DNA from 3 places in the Allobosea sp. 01N443 genome. Region 2 is predicted to be linked to each of the others. Evidence: predicted binding sites of a transcription regulator. Region 2 holds the regulator's gene; each other region holds the start of a gene.
What was found. Region 2 encodes PhoB, which activates phosphate uptake and scavenging genes when phosphate is short. Its sites were predicted from a motif close to TGTCATNNANCTGTCAT; they were not measured.
Positions count from the first base shown of each region.

Region 1 (3,570 bases), on a different contig from region 2:
TGCGTCGTCGAGACGGGGATGCCGAGATAGGTCGCCATGAACAGCGTGATCGCGCCGCCCGTCTCCGCGCAGAAACCCTGCTGGGGTGAAAGCCGGGTGATCTTCGAGCCCATGGTGTGAACGATCCGCCAACCTCCACAGAGCGTGCCGAATGCCATGGCCGCCTGGCAGGAGATGACGACCCAGAACGGCACCGAGAACGTCTCGCCCATCATGCCATGCGAGAACAGCAGCACCGCAATGATGCCCATCGTCTTCTGCGCATCATTCGCCCCGTGTCCGAGCGAGTAGAGCGAAGCCGAAACGAACTGCAGCAGCCGGAAGGTGCTGTCGACCTTGATAGGGGCCACGCGCAGGAACACCCAGGAGACGATCAGGACGAGGACCAGCGCCAGGGCGAAGCCGATGGCCGGAGACATGAAAATCGCGACGAAGGTCTTGCCGAGCCCCCACCAGACGATCGACGAGAAGCCAGCCTTGCTCAGCCCGGCCCCGACCAGTCCGCCGATCAGTGCATGCGACGAACTCGACGGAATGCCTGCAATCCAGGTGACGACATTCCAGACGATGGCGCCGGTCAGGGCACCGAAGATGACACGGTCATCGACGATGGCGGTCTGGACAATGCCGGACCCGACGGTCTCGGCGACATGCAGGCCGAAGAACAGGAACGCGATGAAATTGAAGAAGGCAGCCCAGAACACCGCCCAGCGCGGCGCCAGAACCCTGGTCGAGACGATGGTCGCGATCGAATTGGCCGCATCGTGAAGTCCGTTCAGGAAATCGAACAGAAGCGCGACCGCGATCAGGAAGACCAGGGCAAAGGCGACGCTTGAGAAATCCACCGGGCCAACCGCCTAGAGATGTTCGAGGACGATACGGCTGACGCGCTTGGCGACATCCTCGAAACGGTCCACCACCTTCTCGAGATGGTCGTAGATCTCTGCGCCGACGATGAAACCCATCGTGTCCGAAGTCTGGTGCGCCTTGAACAACGCCTTCAGGCCCTGGTCGTGCAGTTCGTCGGATCGCTCCTCGATGGCCCGGATATCCTTGGCGAGTGCGCCGATCGAAATCGCATGTTTCTTGATGTCGCGCAGCATCGGCAGCAGCACGACGACGCGCTCGGACGCCTGGACGATGACCGCCCCGAGTTCCTTCATGCAGGGCTCGAAGCTCGTAACCTCGAACAGCGTGATCGCCTTTACGGTCTTCTGCATCTGGTCGATGGCATCGTCCATCGAACCGATCAGCTCCTCGATATCGCCACGGTCGAAGGGCGTGATGAAGGTGCGGCCGACTTCCAGCATTACCTCCGCGGCGATCTCGTCAGCGCGATTTTCCTGGAAAAGCACCTCGGTGCAACCTGCCTCCACCGGGGTTTCGCCCCTGAGGAGGCCGTTCAGGGCCGCGGCACCTGCCACCAATGTCCTGGAATGGCTCTCGAACAGGTCGAAGAACTTGGGCTCCTTGGGCAGGAGCTTCTGAAACCAGCCGAGCATCGGCGCCTCGTTATGTCATCGATCCGTCACAATCGCGATAAGCGGTTGGTATATCGCTGTAAAGCGGCATGCGCGATCGCACGGGGCGTAATCCCGAGGGCGGCCGTCGCTAGGTGATTGAGAGGGAAATGGTGGGCCGGGCCGGATTCGAACCGGCACCGGCGCTGTTATGAGCAGCGAGCTCTAACCGTTGAGCTACCGGCCCGCTCTTCGCCTAACACCCTCGCCTTCTGTCCCGCAAGACCCCAGGCAGCCCCCGCAACTGAAACGGCCCCGCTGCGTCTCGCGAGCGGGGCCGTTAGCAATGGTTGGATGCAGTGGATCGCTCAGGCCGCCCGGGCGACCGACGCCCCGCCGTGCCCGGCGACGTGTCCCTCGCGGAACTGGAAGCGCCCGATATGTTCGGTCAGCGCGCGGGTCTGCTCATCCGTCAGTGCGAGCGCGGCATTCGTCTCCTCGACCAGCGCAGCATTCTGATGCGCCATCGTGCCGATGCCGTCGATCTCGTTGTTGATGGCGGAAACGTCGCTTGCCTGGCTCCGCGCCGTTTGCGAGATGCCGTTCATCAGTCCGGAGAGATCGTTGACCGAGGACACAATACTTTCGAACATCGCCGAGGTCTCCTCGACGAGGCCGACACCGACCGCGACATCGCCATGCGCGGCCTCGACCAGGCGCTTGACGTCGTTCGAGGCATCCGCCGAGCGCTTCGCGAGACTGCGCACCTCGGCCGCGACGACCGCGAAACCGCGGCCGCTGTCGCCGGCGCGCGCCGCCTCCACTGCCGCATTGAGCGCAAGCAGGTTGGTCTGGAAGGCGATCTCGTCGATCATCGAGATGACTTCCGAGATCTTGTCCGACGACGCGCGGATGCGGCGCATCGCGTCCAGCGCCGAGGCGACGACCTTTTCGCCCTGCTGGGCACGCTGCTCGGCGCTCTCGGCCATGCCCATGGCTTGCGAGGCCTCGTCGGCCGTCTTCTTCACGGTGCCCGCGAAGGCGCCGAGCTGATTGGTCGCCATCGAGACAGCGTTGCTTTCTTCCGTCGTACGCTCGGCGAGGTCGGTGACACCATCGAGAATCTCGCTGGTCGCACTGCGCACGGCCGAAACCGTATCCGAAAGACGCGCGAGCGTGCTTTCAAACTCTTCGGCGAGGCCGTTGGCGCCGTCCTTGAGCTCGGCGAAAGCGCCGTGATAGCTGCCCTCGACCCGGGTCGAGAGCTGGCCAGCCGACAGTTCGGCCAGCACTTCGCAGGTTTCCGAAAGCCCGGCCTGGACGGTTTCGAGCAGGGCATTGACGGAACCCGCAAGCGCGTTGAGCTCGGCATCTGCGAAGCTTGCCGAGACGCGGCGGCTGAAGTCGCCGGCGGCCGCGGCCTCGACCACCTGGCCGAAGGCCTCCCCCAGCTCCTGCATCATCTCACGGCGGCGCCGCTGCGCCAGGGCCTCGTCCTCGATCTTCGCAGCTTCGGCGGCTCGCAGCGCCAAGGCATTGTCGCGGAACAGCAGCACGCTGCGCGCAATGTCCGAGATCTCGTCATTGCCCTTGGTCTCGACGGTTGCGTCCAGCTGCCCATCGGCAATGGCCCGTGTCGCCGTCCACAGCTTGTTGAGACGGCCGACGATCATCGGGCGGACATAGAAGAGCGAGAGCGCCAGCGCGACGAGCAGCGAGCCGAGACCGATTGCGCCGAGCCACCACTTGCTGTCCTCGATCAGGTTGCCGGTCGACGTGCCCGCCGAATGCGCCTCGTCACGAGCCGCCTTGACCAGCGTCTCGACCTCGCGGCGCACCACTTCGGCCGCGCGATTGAGGTCCGACAGGCCGGCGCGGATTGCGCCCTGAGTCACGATGTCGCGGTCGCGCACGTCGAAAAGGCCGCTGCTTCCTTCGGCGACGTTGAGGATCGCATTGACCGAGCGCACGCGGCCCTGGTTCGGCACGATCTTCTCAGCGTCGGCGAGGCCGGTGCGGACAAGCTTGGCAATGGCCTGGAAGCGTTCGCGCGCGGTTCCAAGCTGCGAGCTATCGCTGATCTGCGCGATCTCGCGCAGGATGCCGCCGA
Region 1 is NZ_JBFTRC010000123.1:1,104-4,673, reverse strand. It holds gene AC1DRP_RS24585 (inorganic phosphate transporter) at 1-845, opposite strand, end outside; gene AC1DRP_RS24580 (DUF47 domain-containing protein) at 858-1,502, opposite strand; tRNA gene AC1DRP_RS24575 (tRNA-Ile) at 1,632-1,707, opposite strand; gene AC1DRP_RS24570 (methyl-accepting chemotaxis protein) at 1,829-3,570, opposite strand, start outside.
Region 1: AC1DRP_RS24580 (DUF47 domain-containing protein) is a predicted target of PhoB. The motif match lies at 1,516-1,532, and genes of this name have one in related genera.

Region 2 (10,420 bases):
CTCAGGATCGGCTTGCCTGATCCATACGCGGAGCTGGGAGAGCATCTTGCCTCGCCAGTCGCCCAGCTCGGTGATCCGCTCGTCGATCATCCGAGACGGGGAGTTTTCGTTCTGGGACTCGCTCTGGCTCATGATCTTCCCTTCTCTCCGGAACTCTCGCTTCTGGGATCGGGCCAACCGTCTGCTCGAGATCGCAGCGCAACCTCTCGAAGAGGCTGGGCCGGCCGGTAAACGTCTTGGAGAGCACGGTGTGTCTGCACGGATCACAACGCATAACTCTCTGGCTATTGATCTGCATTCATAATCATTGGGCTATACGTCAGTCAATCGAAGCCTGCGCGCGCAACGATCGCCGTCGGGTCTCGCAACTCAGGATCAAGGTGGCCGCGACGGACGGCCCGACGCAAGCGCGGCGCTCTTCCGGCATCGGCTGCCCCCTTGGGAACGGGACTGCGCTCGTGATCGGGGGCCAGGGGCAGCGCGCGATGGCTCTGCTCTTGATGGTGCGGCCGGACACGGGGGTGTAGACTGTTCGGGTCTTGTCTTCGGCAGTGCCTGATCCCCATCTCCAAGTGATCGCCGCTTCAGATTCCAGCATCGGGTTGGCGCTGCATCGCAAGCAGTCGTGAGGACGTAACACTGAAAGCTGTGGTCCGGTTCGCCGGATGTGCCGAGATCAATAGGAGGAGGCCAGAATGACTCGCGCCTTCGTCAAGGAAGCAGAGGAAAGAGGGACCCTGGACGAGCTGCCGGACCGGCCAGTCTCGCCTCACCCGAACCTCGTGACGCCTGAGGGGCTCGCACAGATCGAGGCCCAGCTGGCGCGCTGGCATGACGAACACGCGGCGGCGCTGGCCGGAGGCGACCGCACCGAGATCGCTCAGACGCGGCGCGAGTTCCGCTACTGGGCGGCGCGGCGCGCCAGCGCCAAGCTGGCCCCTGCGCAGGAAAGGCACGACATCGTCCGCTTCGGCTCGACAGTGACGATCCGCCGGGCCGATGGGCGCGAGCAGAACTGGCGGCTGGTCGGCGAGGACGAGGCCGATCCGGCACACGGAACGCTGCCCTATGTCGCGCCGTTGGCGAGCGCGCTGATGGGCAAGGGCATTGGCGAGAGCGTCAGCATCGGCACTGAGGCGGTCGAGATCATCGCGATCTCCTGAGGCGATCGTTCAGCTATCCGCGAGCCAGGCCTGAATCCCTGCTGCAGCTGCGACTCCGGTCGCGAAACAGGCCTGCAGCAGATAGCCGCCGGTCGGCGCCTCCCAATCCAGCATCTCGCCTGCGACAAAGGTACCGGGCAAGCGTTTCAGCATGAAGCCTTCCTCGACCTCGGCCGCGGCGACGCCACCGGCGGTGGAGATCGCCCGCTCGATCGGTCTGAGACCGGTGAGCACCAGAGGCGCGGCCTTGATCAGTGCGGCCAGCCTCTCCGCGTCTTCGGGGAGTGGCCCCTTCGCCGCTTCGCGCAGCAGCGCAATCGCGGATGGAGCAAGACCTGCAGCCTTGCGCAGATGATTGCTCAGCGTCACGCCCTTGCGACGATGCGCGAGGCGCTGGACCAGCAGTGCCGCCTCGTGATCGGGCCTCAGATCGATGGTGATGACCGCCCTGCCCTCGCGCAGGATCGTCTCGCGAATCGGGGCAGAGAGTGCATAGACCGCGCCGCCTTCCAGACCCGTCGCATCGATCATCGCCTCGCCGGGCACGGATTGGCCGCCGAAGCTCAGGACGATGCGCTTCAACGGTACTCCGGCAAAACGCTCTCGCATGGTCTGGGACCAATCGACCGTGAAACCGCCATTGGCCGGGCGCAGCGGCGCGATCGCAACGCCGCGCGCCGCCAACAAGGGTGCCCAGCCACCATCCGAACCCAGCCGTGGCCAGCTCGCACCGCCGAGCGCGAGCAGCGTCGCGTCGGGCCGCGCCTCGACATCGGCGCCATCGCGGCTCCGGAACGTCAGAGCTCCCGCTTCGCTCCAGCCGGTCCAGCGCTGCCCAGGCGCGAAGGCGACGCCGAGACCATCGAGCCGGCGCAGCCATGCCCGCAGCAGGGGCGAGGCCTTCATGGCGCGCGGGAAGACGCGGCCGCTGCTGCCGACGAACGTGTCCTGCCCGAGCGCATCGGCCCAGTCGCGCAGGGATTGTGGCGGGAAGGCGCGAATGGCCGGCTCCAGCCAGGCTTGCGCATCGCGATAGCGGGGCAGGAACCTGTCGAGCGGTTCGGAATGGGTAAGGTTCAATCCGCCGCGCCCGGCCAGCAGGAATTTGCGGGCCGGCGAGGGCATGCGATCGTAGATCGTGACGGTGTCCCCGGCTGCCGCAAGGCGCTCGGCCGCGATCAGCCCGGAGGGCCCTGCTCCAATAATGGCGACGTGATGTGTGGGCATCGGTCCGGCTTGCCGTCAGCGCGCCCTGCGGTCAAGGGTAATCCCGCCCCGAAGGCCATCGACAGGGACGAACCATGCCGACCATCGCCGCCTATTTCGGCGCAGCCATTCTCGAAATCGCCGGCTGTTTCGCGTTCTGGGGCTGGCTCCGGCTCGACAAGCCCATCTGGTGGCTCGTACCCGGACTGTTTTCGCTCGCCCTGTTCGYCTGGCTGCTGACGCTGGCGGAGAGCGAAGCCGCCGGACGGGCCTATGCCGCCTATGGCGGCGTCTACATCGTCAGTTCGCTCGCCTGGCTCTGGGCCGTGGAAGGCTTTCGCCCCGACCGCTGGGACATTATCGGTGGGCTGATCTGCCTCGCCGGCGCGGCGATTATTATCGCAGGGCCGCGCTAGGGTATCGGCCCGAAAGGTGGATTGCGGTTTTCGGGAAGGCCGATGCAACCATAGACGGTTAGATCGTCGGGCGGATTCGATATCCGGCCCGATGATCCAAGTCCCCGATGATCCAAGTCTCAGCTCCGCGCAAAGGTCTCGTCGAAGGCATAGCCGGCACCGCGCACGGTCCGCAGCGGGTCCTTGGCGTTGTCAGGAGTGATCGCCTTGCGCAGCCGGCCGACATGGACGTCGACGGTGCGCTCGTCGATATAGACGTCGCGGCCCCAGACCGCGTCGAGCAGCTGGGCCCGGGAATAGACCCGCCCCGGCGCCTGCATCAGGAATTCGAGCAGGCGGAACTCGGTCGGGCCGAGATGCAGCTCGCTGCCTGAGCGGCGGACACGGCGGGTGGTGCGGTCGAGTTCGAGATCGCCGGCGGCCAACAGGCCGGCGACATGACCCGGCTTGGCGCGGCGTAGCAACGCCTGGATGCGGGCGATCAGCTCGGGCAGCGAGAACGGCTTGACGACATAGTCGTCGGCCCCGGTGGCGAGGCCGCGCACACGCTCGGTTTCCTCGCCGCGGGCGGTGAGCATGATGATCGGCACCCGCTCGGTATCGCGACGGGTCCGCAGCCTCCGGCAGAGCTCGATGCCGGAAAGGCCCGGCAGCATCCAGTCGAGCAGCACGAGGTCCGGCGTATGATCGCGCAGATGCAGCTCGGCATCGTCGCCACGCGCGACGCTGTCGACCTCGAAGCCCTCGGCTTCGAGATTGTAGCGCAGCAACAGGGTCAGCGGCTCTTCGTCCTCAACGATCAGGATGCGTGCAGGCATGTCTCACTCGGTCCCAAAGGTGTCGGGCGCCGGTCACTCACCGGTGGCGGCGTCCAGAAGGATATTGGTCGTGTCGAGCTTCGGGCGGGCTGCGTCCAAGGCTTCGCCCGTGACGAGATAGTGGATCGTCTCGGCGATGTTGGTGGTGTGGTCGCCGATGCGCTCGACATTCTTGGCGCAGAACAGGAGATGCGTGCAGAAGGTGATGTTGCGCGGGTCTTCCATCATATAGGTGAGCAGCTCGCGGAAGAGCGAGGTATAGAGCGCGTCGATCTCATCGTCGCGGCGCCAGACCTCCATGGCCTTCTGCTCGTTGCTGACGGCGTAAGCGTCGAGCACGTCCTTGAGCTGGGCCTGAACCAGGCGGCTCATATGCTCGAGGCCGACGACCGCGCGCGACGGCGGCTGGAACTGGCCGGAGATGGCGACCGCGCGCTTGGCGATATTCTTGGCGAGATCGCCGACACGCTCGATATCGGCGGCGATGCGGATGGCGGAGATCAGCTCGCGCAGGTCGTTGGCGAGCGGCTGGCGCCGGGCGATGGTGAGCACCGCCTTCTCCTCTACCTCGCGCTGCAGATTGTCGAGGCGCTGGTCGGCGCTGATGACCTTCTGTGCCAGCCCGGTGTCGCGGCGCACCAGGGCGACTGTCGAATCGCCGAGCATGCGCTCCGACATGCCCCCCATCTCGGCCAGGCTGCGGCGGATCCCCTCGAGATCGGCATCATATGAGCGGACGATGTGATCAGTCATCGCGGCGTATCCTTTGTCGGCAAAGCAGTTGGAAGGCTGGGCGCCGGTTCAGCCGAAGCGGCCGGTGACGTAGTCCTGCGTCTGCTTCTTGTGCGGGTTCATGAAGATGGTGTTGGTGGCGTCGAATTCGATCACCTCACCGAGATACATGAAGGCGGTGTACTGCGAGATACGCGCCGCCTGCTGCATGTTGTGGGTGACGATGACGATGGTGAAGTCGGTCTTGAGCTGCTCGAGCAGGTCCTCGATCTTGCCGGTCGAGATCGGATCGAGCGCCGAGGTCGGCTCGTCGAACAGGATGACTTCCGGCTTCTGGGCAATGGTCCGCGCAATGCAGAGGCGCTGCTGCTGGCCGCCGGACAGGCCCATGCCGGAGGTCTTCAGCTTGTCCTTGACCTCGTCCCAGAGCGCGGAACGGCGCAGCGCACCCTCGACGCGGTCATCGAGCTCGGATTTCGGTGGCTTCTCGTAGAGGCGGATGCCGAATGCGACATTGTCGTAGATCGACATCGGGAAGGGCGTCGGCTTCTGGAACACCATGCCGACGCGCGAGCGCAGCTCGTTCACATCGATATCGTTGCTGATGACGTTGCGGCCGTCGAGCAGGATCTCGCCGGTGGCGCGCTGCTCGGGATAAAGCGAGTAGATCCGGTTGAAAATGCGCAGCAGGGTCGACTTGCCGCAGCCCGACGGTCCGATCAGGGCCGTGACATGGCGGTCCCGGAAGTCGAGATTGATGTTCTTCAGCGCCTTGTGCTCGCCGTAGTAGAAATCGAGGTTCTTGACCGCGATCCGGACGGGGGCCTCGGCATCAAGCGCTTGCGGGCTCAGTTCCAGCGTCGAAAGCATCGACTTGTTCCTTCAGATCGAACGCGACGAGGGTTTAAGGCCGTTCATTTGCCGCCCCGCACGATACGGCGGGCGATAAGCGAGAGGCACAGGATCGAGACGGTGATGATCAGCGAACCGGCCCAGGCGAGTTGCTGCCAGTTCTCATAGGGGGCGGAGGCGAACTGGTAGATCGTCACCGGCAGGTTGGAGACGCCGCCGACGAGGCTGGGCGAGAACCAGAAATTGTTGTTCAGCGCAGTGAAGATCAGCGGCGCCGTCTCGCCGGCGATGCGCGCCAGGGCCAGCAGGATACCGGTGACCATGCCGGATTTCGCCGCCCGCCAGGTCACGCTGGTGATGACGACCGAAGGCGGGGCGCCGAGCGCAGCACCGGCTTCACGCAACGAGCTCGGCACGAGGCGCAGCATGTCCTCGGTGGTGCGCACGATCACCGGGATCGCGATGATGCCCAGCGCCACGCCGCCGGCCCAGCCGGAATAGCCGCGGAATGGCTCGACCAGGATGACGTAGACGAAGAGGCCGATCAGGATCGACGGCGCCGAGAGCAGGATGTCGTTGATGAAACGGATCAGGTCCGCGAGCTTGGAGCCCTTGCCGTATTCGGCAAGGTAGGTGCCGGCGAGCACGCCCACCGGCGTCGCCACGGCGATGCCGAGGAAGGTCAGCACGATCGAGCCGACAATGGCGTTGGCAAGGCCGCCCCCCTCGCTGCCGGGACCGGGCGTCACCTGGGTGAAGGTCGCGACGGAGAGCCCGCCGATCCCCTTCACGAGCAGCATGCCGAGAATCCAGAACAGCACGAAGATGGCGAGAAGGGTGAAGCTGGTGGCGATGATCTTCATCGCCCGATCCGCGGTGCGGCGCGCGGGGCGGACGCGGCCCCAGACCTGATGAGGCGTCGTTGCGGGCGGGGTGACGGCGCTGTTCATGGCCAGGCTCCGCTCAGAAGGACTTGACGCGCGCGACAAGGATACGCGCGATCACGAGGACGACGAAGGTGACGAAGAAGAGGATGCAGCCGAGCGCGATCAGCGCGTTGAGCTGCAGGCCCATCGCCTCGTTGAATTCGTTGGCGATGCGCGAGGCAATGGTCGAGCCGGGGTCCATGATCGAGGCCGAAAGCCGGTTGGCATTGCCGACGACGAAGGTCACCGCCATGGTCTCGCCAAGCGCGCGGCCAAGACCGAGCATGATCGCGCCGATGATCGAGACGCCGGCCTGCGGCACCAGCACATGGCGCACGACCTCCCAGGTCGTGGCGCCGATGCCATAGGCGCTCTCACGCAGCACGGACGGGATCTGCTCCAGCATGTCGCGGGTGATCGAGGCGATGAAGGGGATGATCATGAAGGCGAGGATGATGCCGGCCGTCAGGATGCCGAGCCCCGAGGGCGAGCGCGAATACAGCACGGTGCCGACCAGCGGAATGCCTTCGACGATGTTCGAGACCGGGATCTGCACATAGGCCGCGAAGAGCGGCACGAAAACGAAGAGACCCCACATGCCGTAAATGATCGAGGGCACGGCGGCGAGCAGCTCGATCGTCGTCGAGACCGGGCGCTTGAACCAGGGCGGCGCGAGCTGGGTGAGGTAGACGGCGATGCCGAGCGAGAGCGGCACGCCAAGGACCAGCGCGATCAGCGCGGTCGACAAGGTGCCTACGATGGCAGGCCAGGCGCCATACTGCTCGTTCTGGGTGTCCCAGACGCTGGACGTGATGAAACCAAGGCCGAATTCGCGGAAGGCGGGCCAGCCGCCGATGATCATCGAGGCGATGATGCCCGCGAGCAGCACCAGCACGAAGAGCGCGGCGGCCCGGCTGGCATTGCGGAAGACAATGTCGAAGGTGCCCTTTGGAGTGCGGCGAATGGCGGGCGCGCCGGGCGCGGCCATCTGGTCTGTCACGGCAGCCATCCGTGGTTACTCCGGTCGCATAAGAAGCACGAGGAAACGGGTCTCACAAAGTCGAACGCGAGGCGGGAACAACCCGCCTCGCGTCATAGCATGGATCAGAAGATCGGCTTGCCAGCCGGGTCGGTGGCGCCCTTCCAGGCGGCGCGGACCTGATCCTTGACGTTGGCCGGGAGCGGCACGTAGTCGAGATCGAGCGCGAGCTTGTCGCCGTTCTTGAAGGCCCAGTCGACGAATTTCAGCGCGGACTGCACCTCTTCGGGCTTCTCCGGCTTGGCATGGACGAGCAGGAAGGTGGCGGAGGTGATCGGCCAGGCCTGGGCGCCCTTCTGGTTGTTCAACGAGATGCCGAAGCCGGGAGCCTCGTTCCAGTTCGCATTGGCGGCAGCGGCCTGGAAGGACTTGTCGTCCGGAGCCGGGAACTGGCCGTCGGCGTTCTCGACCAGCGCATGGGCCAGTTTGTTCTGCTTGGCATAGGCGTACTCGACATAGCCGATCGAGTTCGCGACCTGCTTGACGGAGGCCGAGACGCCCTCATTGCCCTTGCCGCCGATGCCGACCGGCCACTGCACGGCCGTGTTGGTGCCGATCTTCGACTTCCAGTCCGGCGAAACGCGCGAGAGATAGTCGGTGAAGACGAAGGTCGTGCCCGAGCCGTCCGAACGATAGACCGGGTTGATGTTGGCGTCAGGCAGGGTCAGGCCGGCATTGATGGCGACGATCTTGGGATCGTTCCACTTCTTGATGGTGCCCTGATAGATGTCGGCGATGATCGCGCCGGTGAGCTTCAGCTTGCCCGGCTCGACGCCGGCAATGTTGACGGCCGGAACGACGCCACCCATGACGGTCGGGAACTGGATCAGGCCGTCCTTGGTCAGGTCCTCGCCCTTGAGCGGGGCATCGGTCGCGCCGAACGCAACCGTCTTGGCCTTGATCTGCCGGATACCGCCGCCTGAGCCGATCGACTGATAGTTGAGACCGATATTGGTCTCCTTCTTATAAGCTTCAGCCCATTTCGAGTAGATCGGGAAAGGGAAGGTCGCGCCCGCGCCGGTAATGTCGGCGGCCTGGGCAACGCCGGCCAAGCCGATCGTCGCAGCCGCGAGAATGAGAATTTTGCGCATTAGAGGAGTCCTCGTCTGGGTCGCAGTCTTTAGCAGCCCCGCTAGAACACCTTCCATGTGACAGACAGATGACAGACCGTCACGTTCGCCGTCACATTGGTCAGGACGGGCTCCGCATCATCGCGCCGAGGCGCGGCAGGATCGCCTTGAAGAGGGCGCCCTTGCCGTACTCGCTCTCGATGGTGAGACGGCCGCGATGGCGTAACACGATGTGCTTGACGATGGCGAGACCAAGGCCCGTGCCGCCGGCCTCGCGGCTCGCGGCCGTGTCGACACGATAGAAGCGTTCGGTGAGGCGGGGCAGATGCTCGGGCGGGATGCCTGGCCCGTCGTCACGAACGCTGACGCTGGCTTCGCTCGCGCCCTCGACCACATTGATTGCAACCACGCCGCCCTCACGGCCATATTTGATGGCGTTCTCGACGAGGTTCTCCATCAGCCGCAGCAACTCGTCGCGGTCCCCCGCGACTTGGACCGGCTGGGTCGGCGTCTCGAGCTTCAACGCCACCTTGCGCTCGCGTGCCATCAGGGTGAGCGAGTCGACGATCTCGCGCGAAATCGCGGAGAGATCGACAGGCGTGTCCGGCGCGAGATGGGCGCGCAGCTCGATGCGCGAGAGCGAAAGCAGATCGTCGACCAACCGCGCCATGCGCAGACCCTGTTCGCGCATGATGGCGAGAAAGCGGTCGCGCGCGCCGGTATCGTTGCGCGCCGGTCCCTGCAGGGTCTCGACGAAGCCGAGAAGGGAGGCGAGCGGCGTGCGCAGTTCGTGGCTGGCATTCGCCACGAAATCGACGCGCATGCGTTCCGTGACGCGCAGCTCACTCAGATCCTCGAAGGTCAGCACCACGGGATTACGCCAGACGCCGCCGGTCAAAGCTGCGATGTGGATGCGGAATGTGCGCTCGACCGGCACGCGCTCGACCAACTCGATGACCCGGCGCCCTCCACGGCGCGAAACCTGCTCGATCGCGTCGATCAGGTCGGGGTCGCGCAGGACGAGCGTGAGCGACTGGCCGCGTTCGAGCGCCGGAATGAGCGCGCGCATCGCTGGGCTCAGTGCCTGCGCCACCCCTTGCGCATCGAGCAGCACCACGGCGGAACCCAGCGCCTCGATCAGCGCTGCAGTGGCCGGCGCGTGGGGATCGACGACATCGACCATGTGAACATGCCTATCAGGAGGAAGCTGGCGCCCTCATAGGGGCTGGCACGCGCTCTGCCAATCGCTCCGGGCGAGATGCCCCCCGCACTTGCGAGGCCCCCCACAGCGCGCGGCGACACTGGGCGAAATCCACGCCATCCAGGATCTCAGCAGGAACGAAGCGCGCTTGGGTGGTCACTATCGGCGACGCGCCGGGCGCCGCGGAGGCCGAGGCTGTCTCGACCATGATCGGAATTGCGACCGGCCGCTCTCGCTCAGATCAAGAATGTATTTTCAGCCAATTATCATCGTTTTATTGAGACAACATCGGACTTGGAAAGGCTACTGATAATGATGCTCAATCGATGTAACGATGACCATCGGCATGGCCAGCCATCTTTTGGCCTTCTACGGACACTATTCGGACATGGAACTGGTCAGCCAGACCAAGAATTTGGTGGCTTGAGCCTTCCATTCTCCCTAGTCTTGTTGAGTCTTTTATGCGTCATTTTATCTTGGCTGCATGCGTTGCAGTATGCCTCCCTGCGACCGCCCAAGCCAATGTCCCCGCCGGCAAGGTTTCCTTCCAACCGCAAGTGAAGGGGTTGGGCTGCCTCAAACCGGAAACCCTGGCGATGATCAGCGAGTTGGTCGCCAAGATCGGCCCGATCAAGATCACCTCGACCTGCGGCGGTCGCCATGCCCGGAACTCGCAGCATTATAGCGGAAAGGCGATCGACTTCAGGCCACTAGCCGCCTCTACACGCAGCGCGGTCGCTGCCGCCAAGGCCCTCGCGAGCACCGGCGGCGTCGGTTCCTATTCGAACGGCATCGTCCATGCGGATGTCGGCGCGCGCGAGGCCTCCTGGTATGGGCACAAGCGCAGCAGCCGCCAGGTCGCCTACGCAGCGCGCAGCAGCCGCTAAAGCGTCGGCTTTCGAGAAAGACGCGGCAATCACAGCAGTCGGATCATCTGACCGGATACGAGATCAGGTCAGATGATCTGAAGGGGCGGCACCCTAGATATCGTGGCGCT
Region 2 is NZ_JBFTRC010000002.1:32,633-43,052, forward strand. It holds gene AC1DRP_RS01150 (DUF1801 domain-containing protein) at 1-132, opposite strand, end outside; gene greA (transcription elongation factor GreA) at 696-1,163, shown strand; gene AC1DRP_RS01160 (TIGR03862 family flavoprotein) at 1,173-2,390, opposite strand; gene AC1DRP_RS01165 (YnfA family protein) at 2,465-2,785, shown strand; gene phoB (phosphate regulon transcriptional regulator PhoB) at 2,905-3,603, opposite strand; gene phoU (phosphate signaling complex protein PhoU) at 3,637-4,356, opposite strand; gene pstB (phosphate ABC transporter ATP-binding protein PstB) at 4,405-5,205, opposite strand; gene pstA (phosphate ABC transporter permease PstA) at 5,250-6,137, opposite strand; gene pstC (phosphate ABC transporter permease subunit PstC) at 6,151-7,122, opposite strand; gene pstS (phosphate ABC transporter substrate-binding protein PstS) at 7,218-8,243, opposite strand; gene AC1DRP_RS01200 (ATP-binding protein) at 8,344-9,405, opposite strand; gene AC1DRP_RS01205 (hypothetical protein) at 10,020-10,310, shown strand; gene AC1DRP_RS01210 (lysylphosphatidylglycerol synthase domain-containing protein) at 10,404-10,420, opposite strand, start outside.

Region 3 (3,113 bases), on a different contig from region 2:
CTTCAAGAACCCGCAGCACGAACGCACCAAGCTCTTCCTCAGCCAGATCCTGCACTGAGGCCGGGCAAGACTTGAACCATGCGGCGCGCCGAACCCTCGGCGCGCCGCAACTGCGTCAAGGTTAGAGCGAGGACCGAGCGTCGTCTGCCATAGTGGACGCTGCCATGGCGATTGATCCAACAGGCATAGATAGAGATAGCCCCCCGTATCTCTCCACTATCGGCGCGATCAAATTCCGGAACAATTCGGGATGTACCCCGTTCTTGCCTGCAGAATGGAGGAACGCATCATGAGATTCATCATTCCGACGATGACTGCTGTCCTGCTTGCGACGAGCGGCGCCTATGCCCAGTCGATCAACATTGGACCGGGCGGCGTCTCGGTCGATCCACGCTCGCCGCGCGAGCGCGCCATCGACCGCGAAATCCGCCGCGAAGAGCGCATGCGCGATCGCGCCCGCTGGGAGCGCAGCAGCTGGCGCGGCGATTGCCGCACCGTGAGGACCATCGAGGAAACGCCGCGTGGCGAGATCAGGCGTACGACGCGGGTCTGCGATTGATCTCCCGCTGAAATGTGCAAGAGAAAGCCCGCCCTGGTGATCCGGGGCGGGCTGCTGATCGTTGGGGCTGGCTTATTTGGCGTCGCGGGCCTTCACGGCGGCATCGGGGAAGTCCGAGAACAGCCCGTCGATGCCGAGATCGAAGAAGGCCTTGTACTCGGCAGCGGGATCGCTCTTGAAATTCGAGGTTAGCCGCTTCGGCTCGCTGCGGAACGTCCAGGTATGGACGAAGAGTCCGGCCGCATGCGCGTCCTTGACGACATTGGTCGGCGCGATCAGCACCCGATCCTGCTCGTCGATCTTGCCGTCGCCGTTCAGATCCTTCGGCTTGCCGTCCTCGCCGATCGTCTGCTTGCCGGCGAGGATATAGGGCTTCCACGGTCCGACGCCGTCGGCATAGGTCTTGATCTCCTTCAGCCCGTCGGCCGTGACCAGGTCCTTGAAGGTGCGCTTGTCGCCGGTGACGACGAAATCGTAGGGCTTGTCGAAGGGCGCGGCCAGCACGATGCCGCCATCCTTGTCGACGTCATCGGCATCGACGAGCTGGACGAGGCGCAGTTGCGTCTTGCCGCGCAGATATTTGAGATTGGCCGTCTCGAAGCTCTGGATGATCACGGGCGAGGACTTTTCGGTCCAGCCGGCCGCCTTCAACTGATCGAGCAGGCGGTCCTCGAGCGGCAGCCCGATCGCGGCATGAAAGATCGGGTGCTTGGTCTCGGMATAGATGCCGATGGTGCGGCCGGTCCGGGTGCTTTCGGCCTTGGCGAGATCGATGATCTCCTGCAGCGTCGGGATCGGGAACTTGCCATTATGCGACTGGTCGCGATCGGGCATCGCCTGCTTGGCGCGCAGCGTCTTGATCTCCGCGAGGGTGAAATCCCCGGCGAACCAGTCATTGGTGTCGACACCGTCGACCTTCCTGACAGTCTTGCGAGCAGCGAATTCCGGTCGCTCCGAAACGTCCGTGGTGCCGCTCAGCATCGGCTCGTGCCGTGCGACGAGTACGCCGTCCTTGGTCGCGACAAGATCCGGCTCGATGAAATCGGCGCCCTGTTCGATCGCCAGCTTGTAGGATTCGAGCGTGTGCTCGGGCCTGTGGCCGCTGGCGCCGCGGTGACCGACGATGAGGGGCTTCTTCCCATCGAGGGTCGGCACGGGTTGGGCGAAGGCGGGCGATGTGGCAGCAACGCCGCCGCAGGCAAGGGCGGCCAGCATCGTGGCCGAAAGTAGCGTCTGTTTCATCGGATCTGTTCCCTGATCGCGGCAAGAGCGCGCGACCATGATCAGACGATATGACAGCTCCGTGAAGTGGTCTTGTGCCGCAAGGACAACTTTGTGGCGAGGCGCGGGGGCGCTGCCCGTCCGGTCTGTATCGTGGCGCGTCCTGACGGACGACGATCGAGAGGCCCGGCAGAAGCGTCGCCCGGCCAAGCCAGAGCGACGCTTGTGATCGGCTGCGGGCTCAGCGCTTGTTTTCGAGCGTCGTCTTGGCGTCGAGGCGCTTCTGCGGGGGCGGCGTCAGGTCTGGCGGCGGTGTTGTGGCGCAGGCCGTGAGGGCCAGGGCAAGAAGACCGGCAAGCGTGATTCGGCAAAAGCGCTGCATGGCGTGGTTTCCACTTGATCGGAGCGATCGCCCCCGGTGTGCCGCTGACGACGACGCTTCGTCAAGCAGACGGCTTCACATGGTAATACGTCGATTTTCAAGCTGGACGCAGCAAGCGCAACCAGCCTCGGTTGCCGGATCATCCTGCGATGAGGACCGTAAGCCCGGGAAGCCCGGCTCGCCATGCGGATTGCGGCATTCGGGGAGAGTGCCGCAAGATCGGCCGGAGTGGTGGCCAGGTCATGAGCGCCCGTGAGCGGCGGAGCAGAACGTCTGCTCAACCGGGACGGAATGTCCGGGACATGCCTTCGCCTCAAGTATCCGGTCGAGACGTTGTTGCCCCTGCCTCGTCTATATGACACCACAGCGCCGAGATTATGCCGCACACGCCGGCACCAGACGGAACGACGCAATGACCCCTGCCGCCCGCARCAGCGCCGCCATCGAGGTGCTGMACGATATCATACAGCGTCGCCGGCCGGCATCCGACGCCCTGAAGGATTGGGGTCTGTCGCGGCGCTTTGCCGGGTCGAAGGATCGTGCCGCAATTGCGACCCTGGTCTATGACGCGCTCCGCCGCCGCTCCTCCTCGGCCTTCGCCATGGGCGAGGAGACCTCGCGCGCGATGGTTCTCGGCATGCTCGCCGGCCTGCGCGAACTCCGGATGGAAGAGATCGCCGAACTGTGCTCGGGCGAGAACCACGCGCCCGCGCCGCTGACGCGCGAGGAGGCGACCCGGCTGATCACCTTCGATCTCGACGACGCACCGGGCTGGGTCCGCGCCGATGTGCCTGAGTGGCTTTGGCCTGCTTTCTCAGCGAGCTTTGGCGAGCAGGCCGTGTCGGAAGGCGCCGCACTGGCCGATCGTGCGCCGATCGATATCCGCGTCAATCGCCTTAAGTCGAATCAGGCCAAAGTGTTGGCGGAACTCGCTCATCTTGGAGCGGAGGC
Region 3 is NZ_JBFTRC010000096.1:138-3,250, reverse strand. It holds gene AC1DRP_RS21715 (amino acid ABC transporter ATP-binding protein) at 1-58, shown strand, start outside; gene AC1DRP_RS21710 (hypothetical protein) at 290-559, shown strand; gene AC1DRP_RS21705 (glycerophosphodiester phosphodiesterase) at 632-1,801, opposite strand; gene AC1DRP_RS21700 (hypothetical protein) at 2,022-2,162, opposite strand; partial or broken gene AC1DRP_RS21695 (RsmB/NOP family class I SAM-dependent RNA methyltransferase) at 2,575-3,113, shown strand, end outside.
Region 3: AC1DRP_RS21705 (glycerophosphodiester phosphodiesterase) is a predicted target of PhoB. The motif match lies at 1,852-1,868, and genes of this name have one in related genera.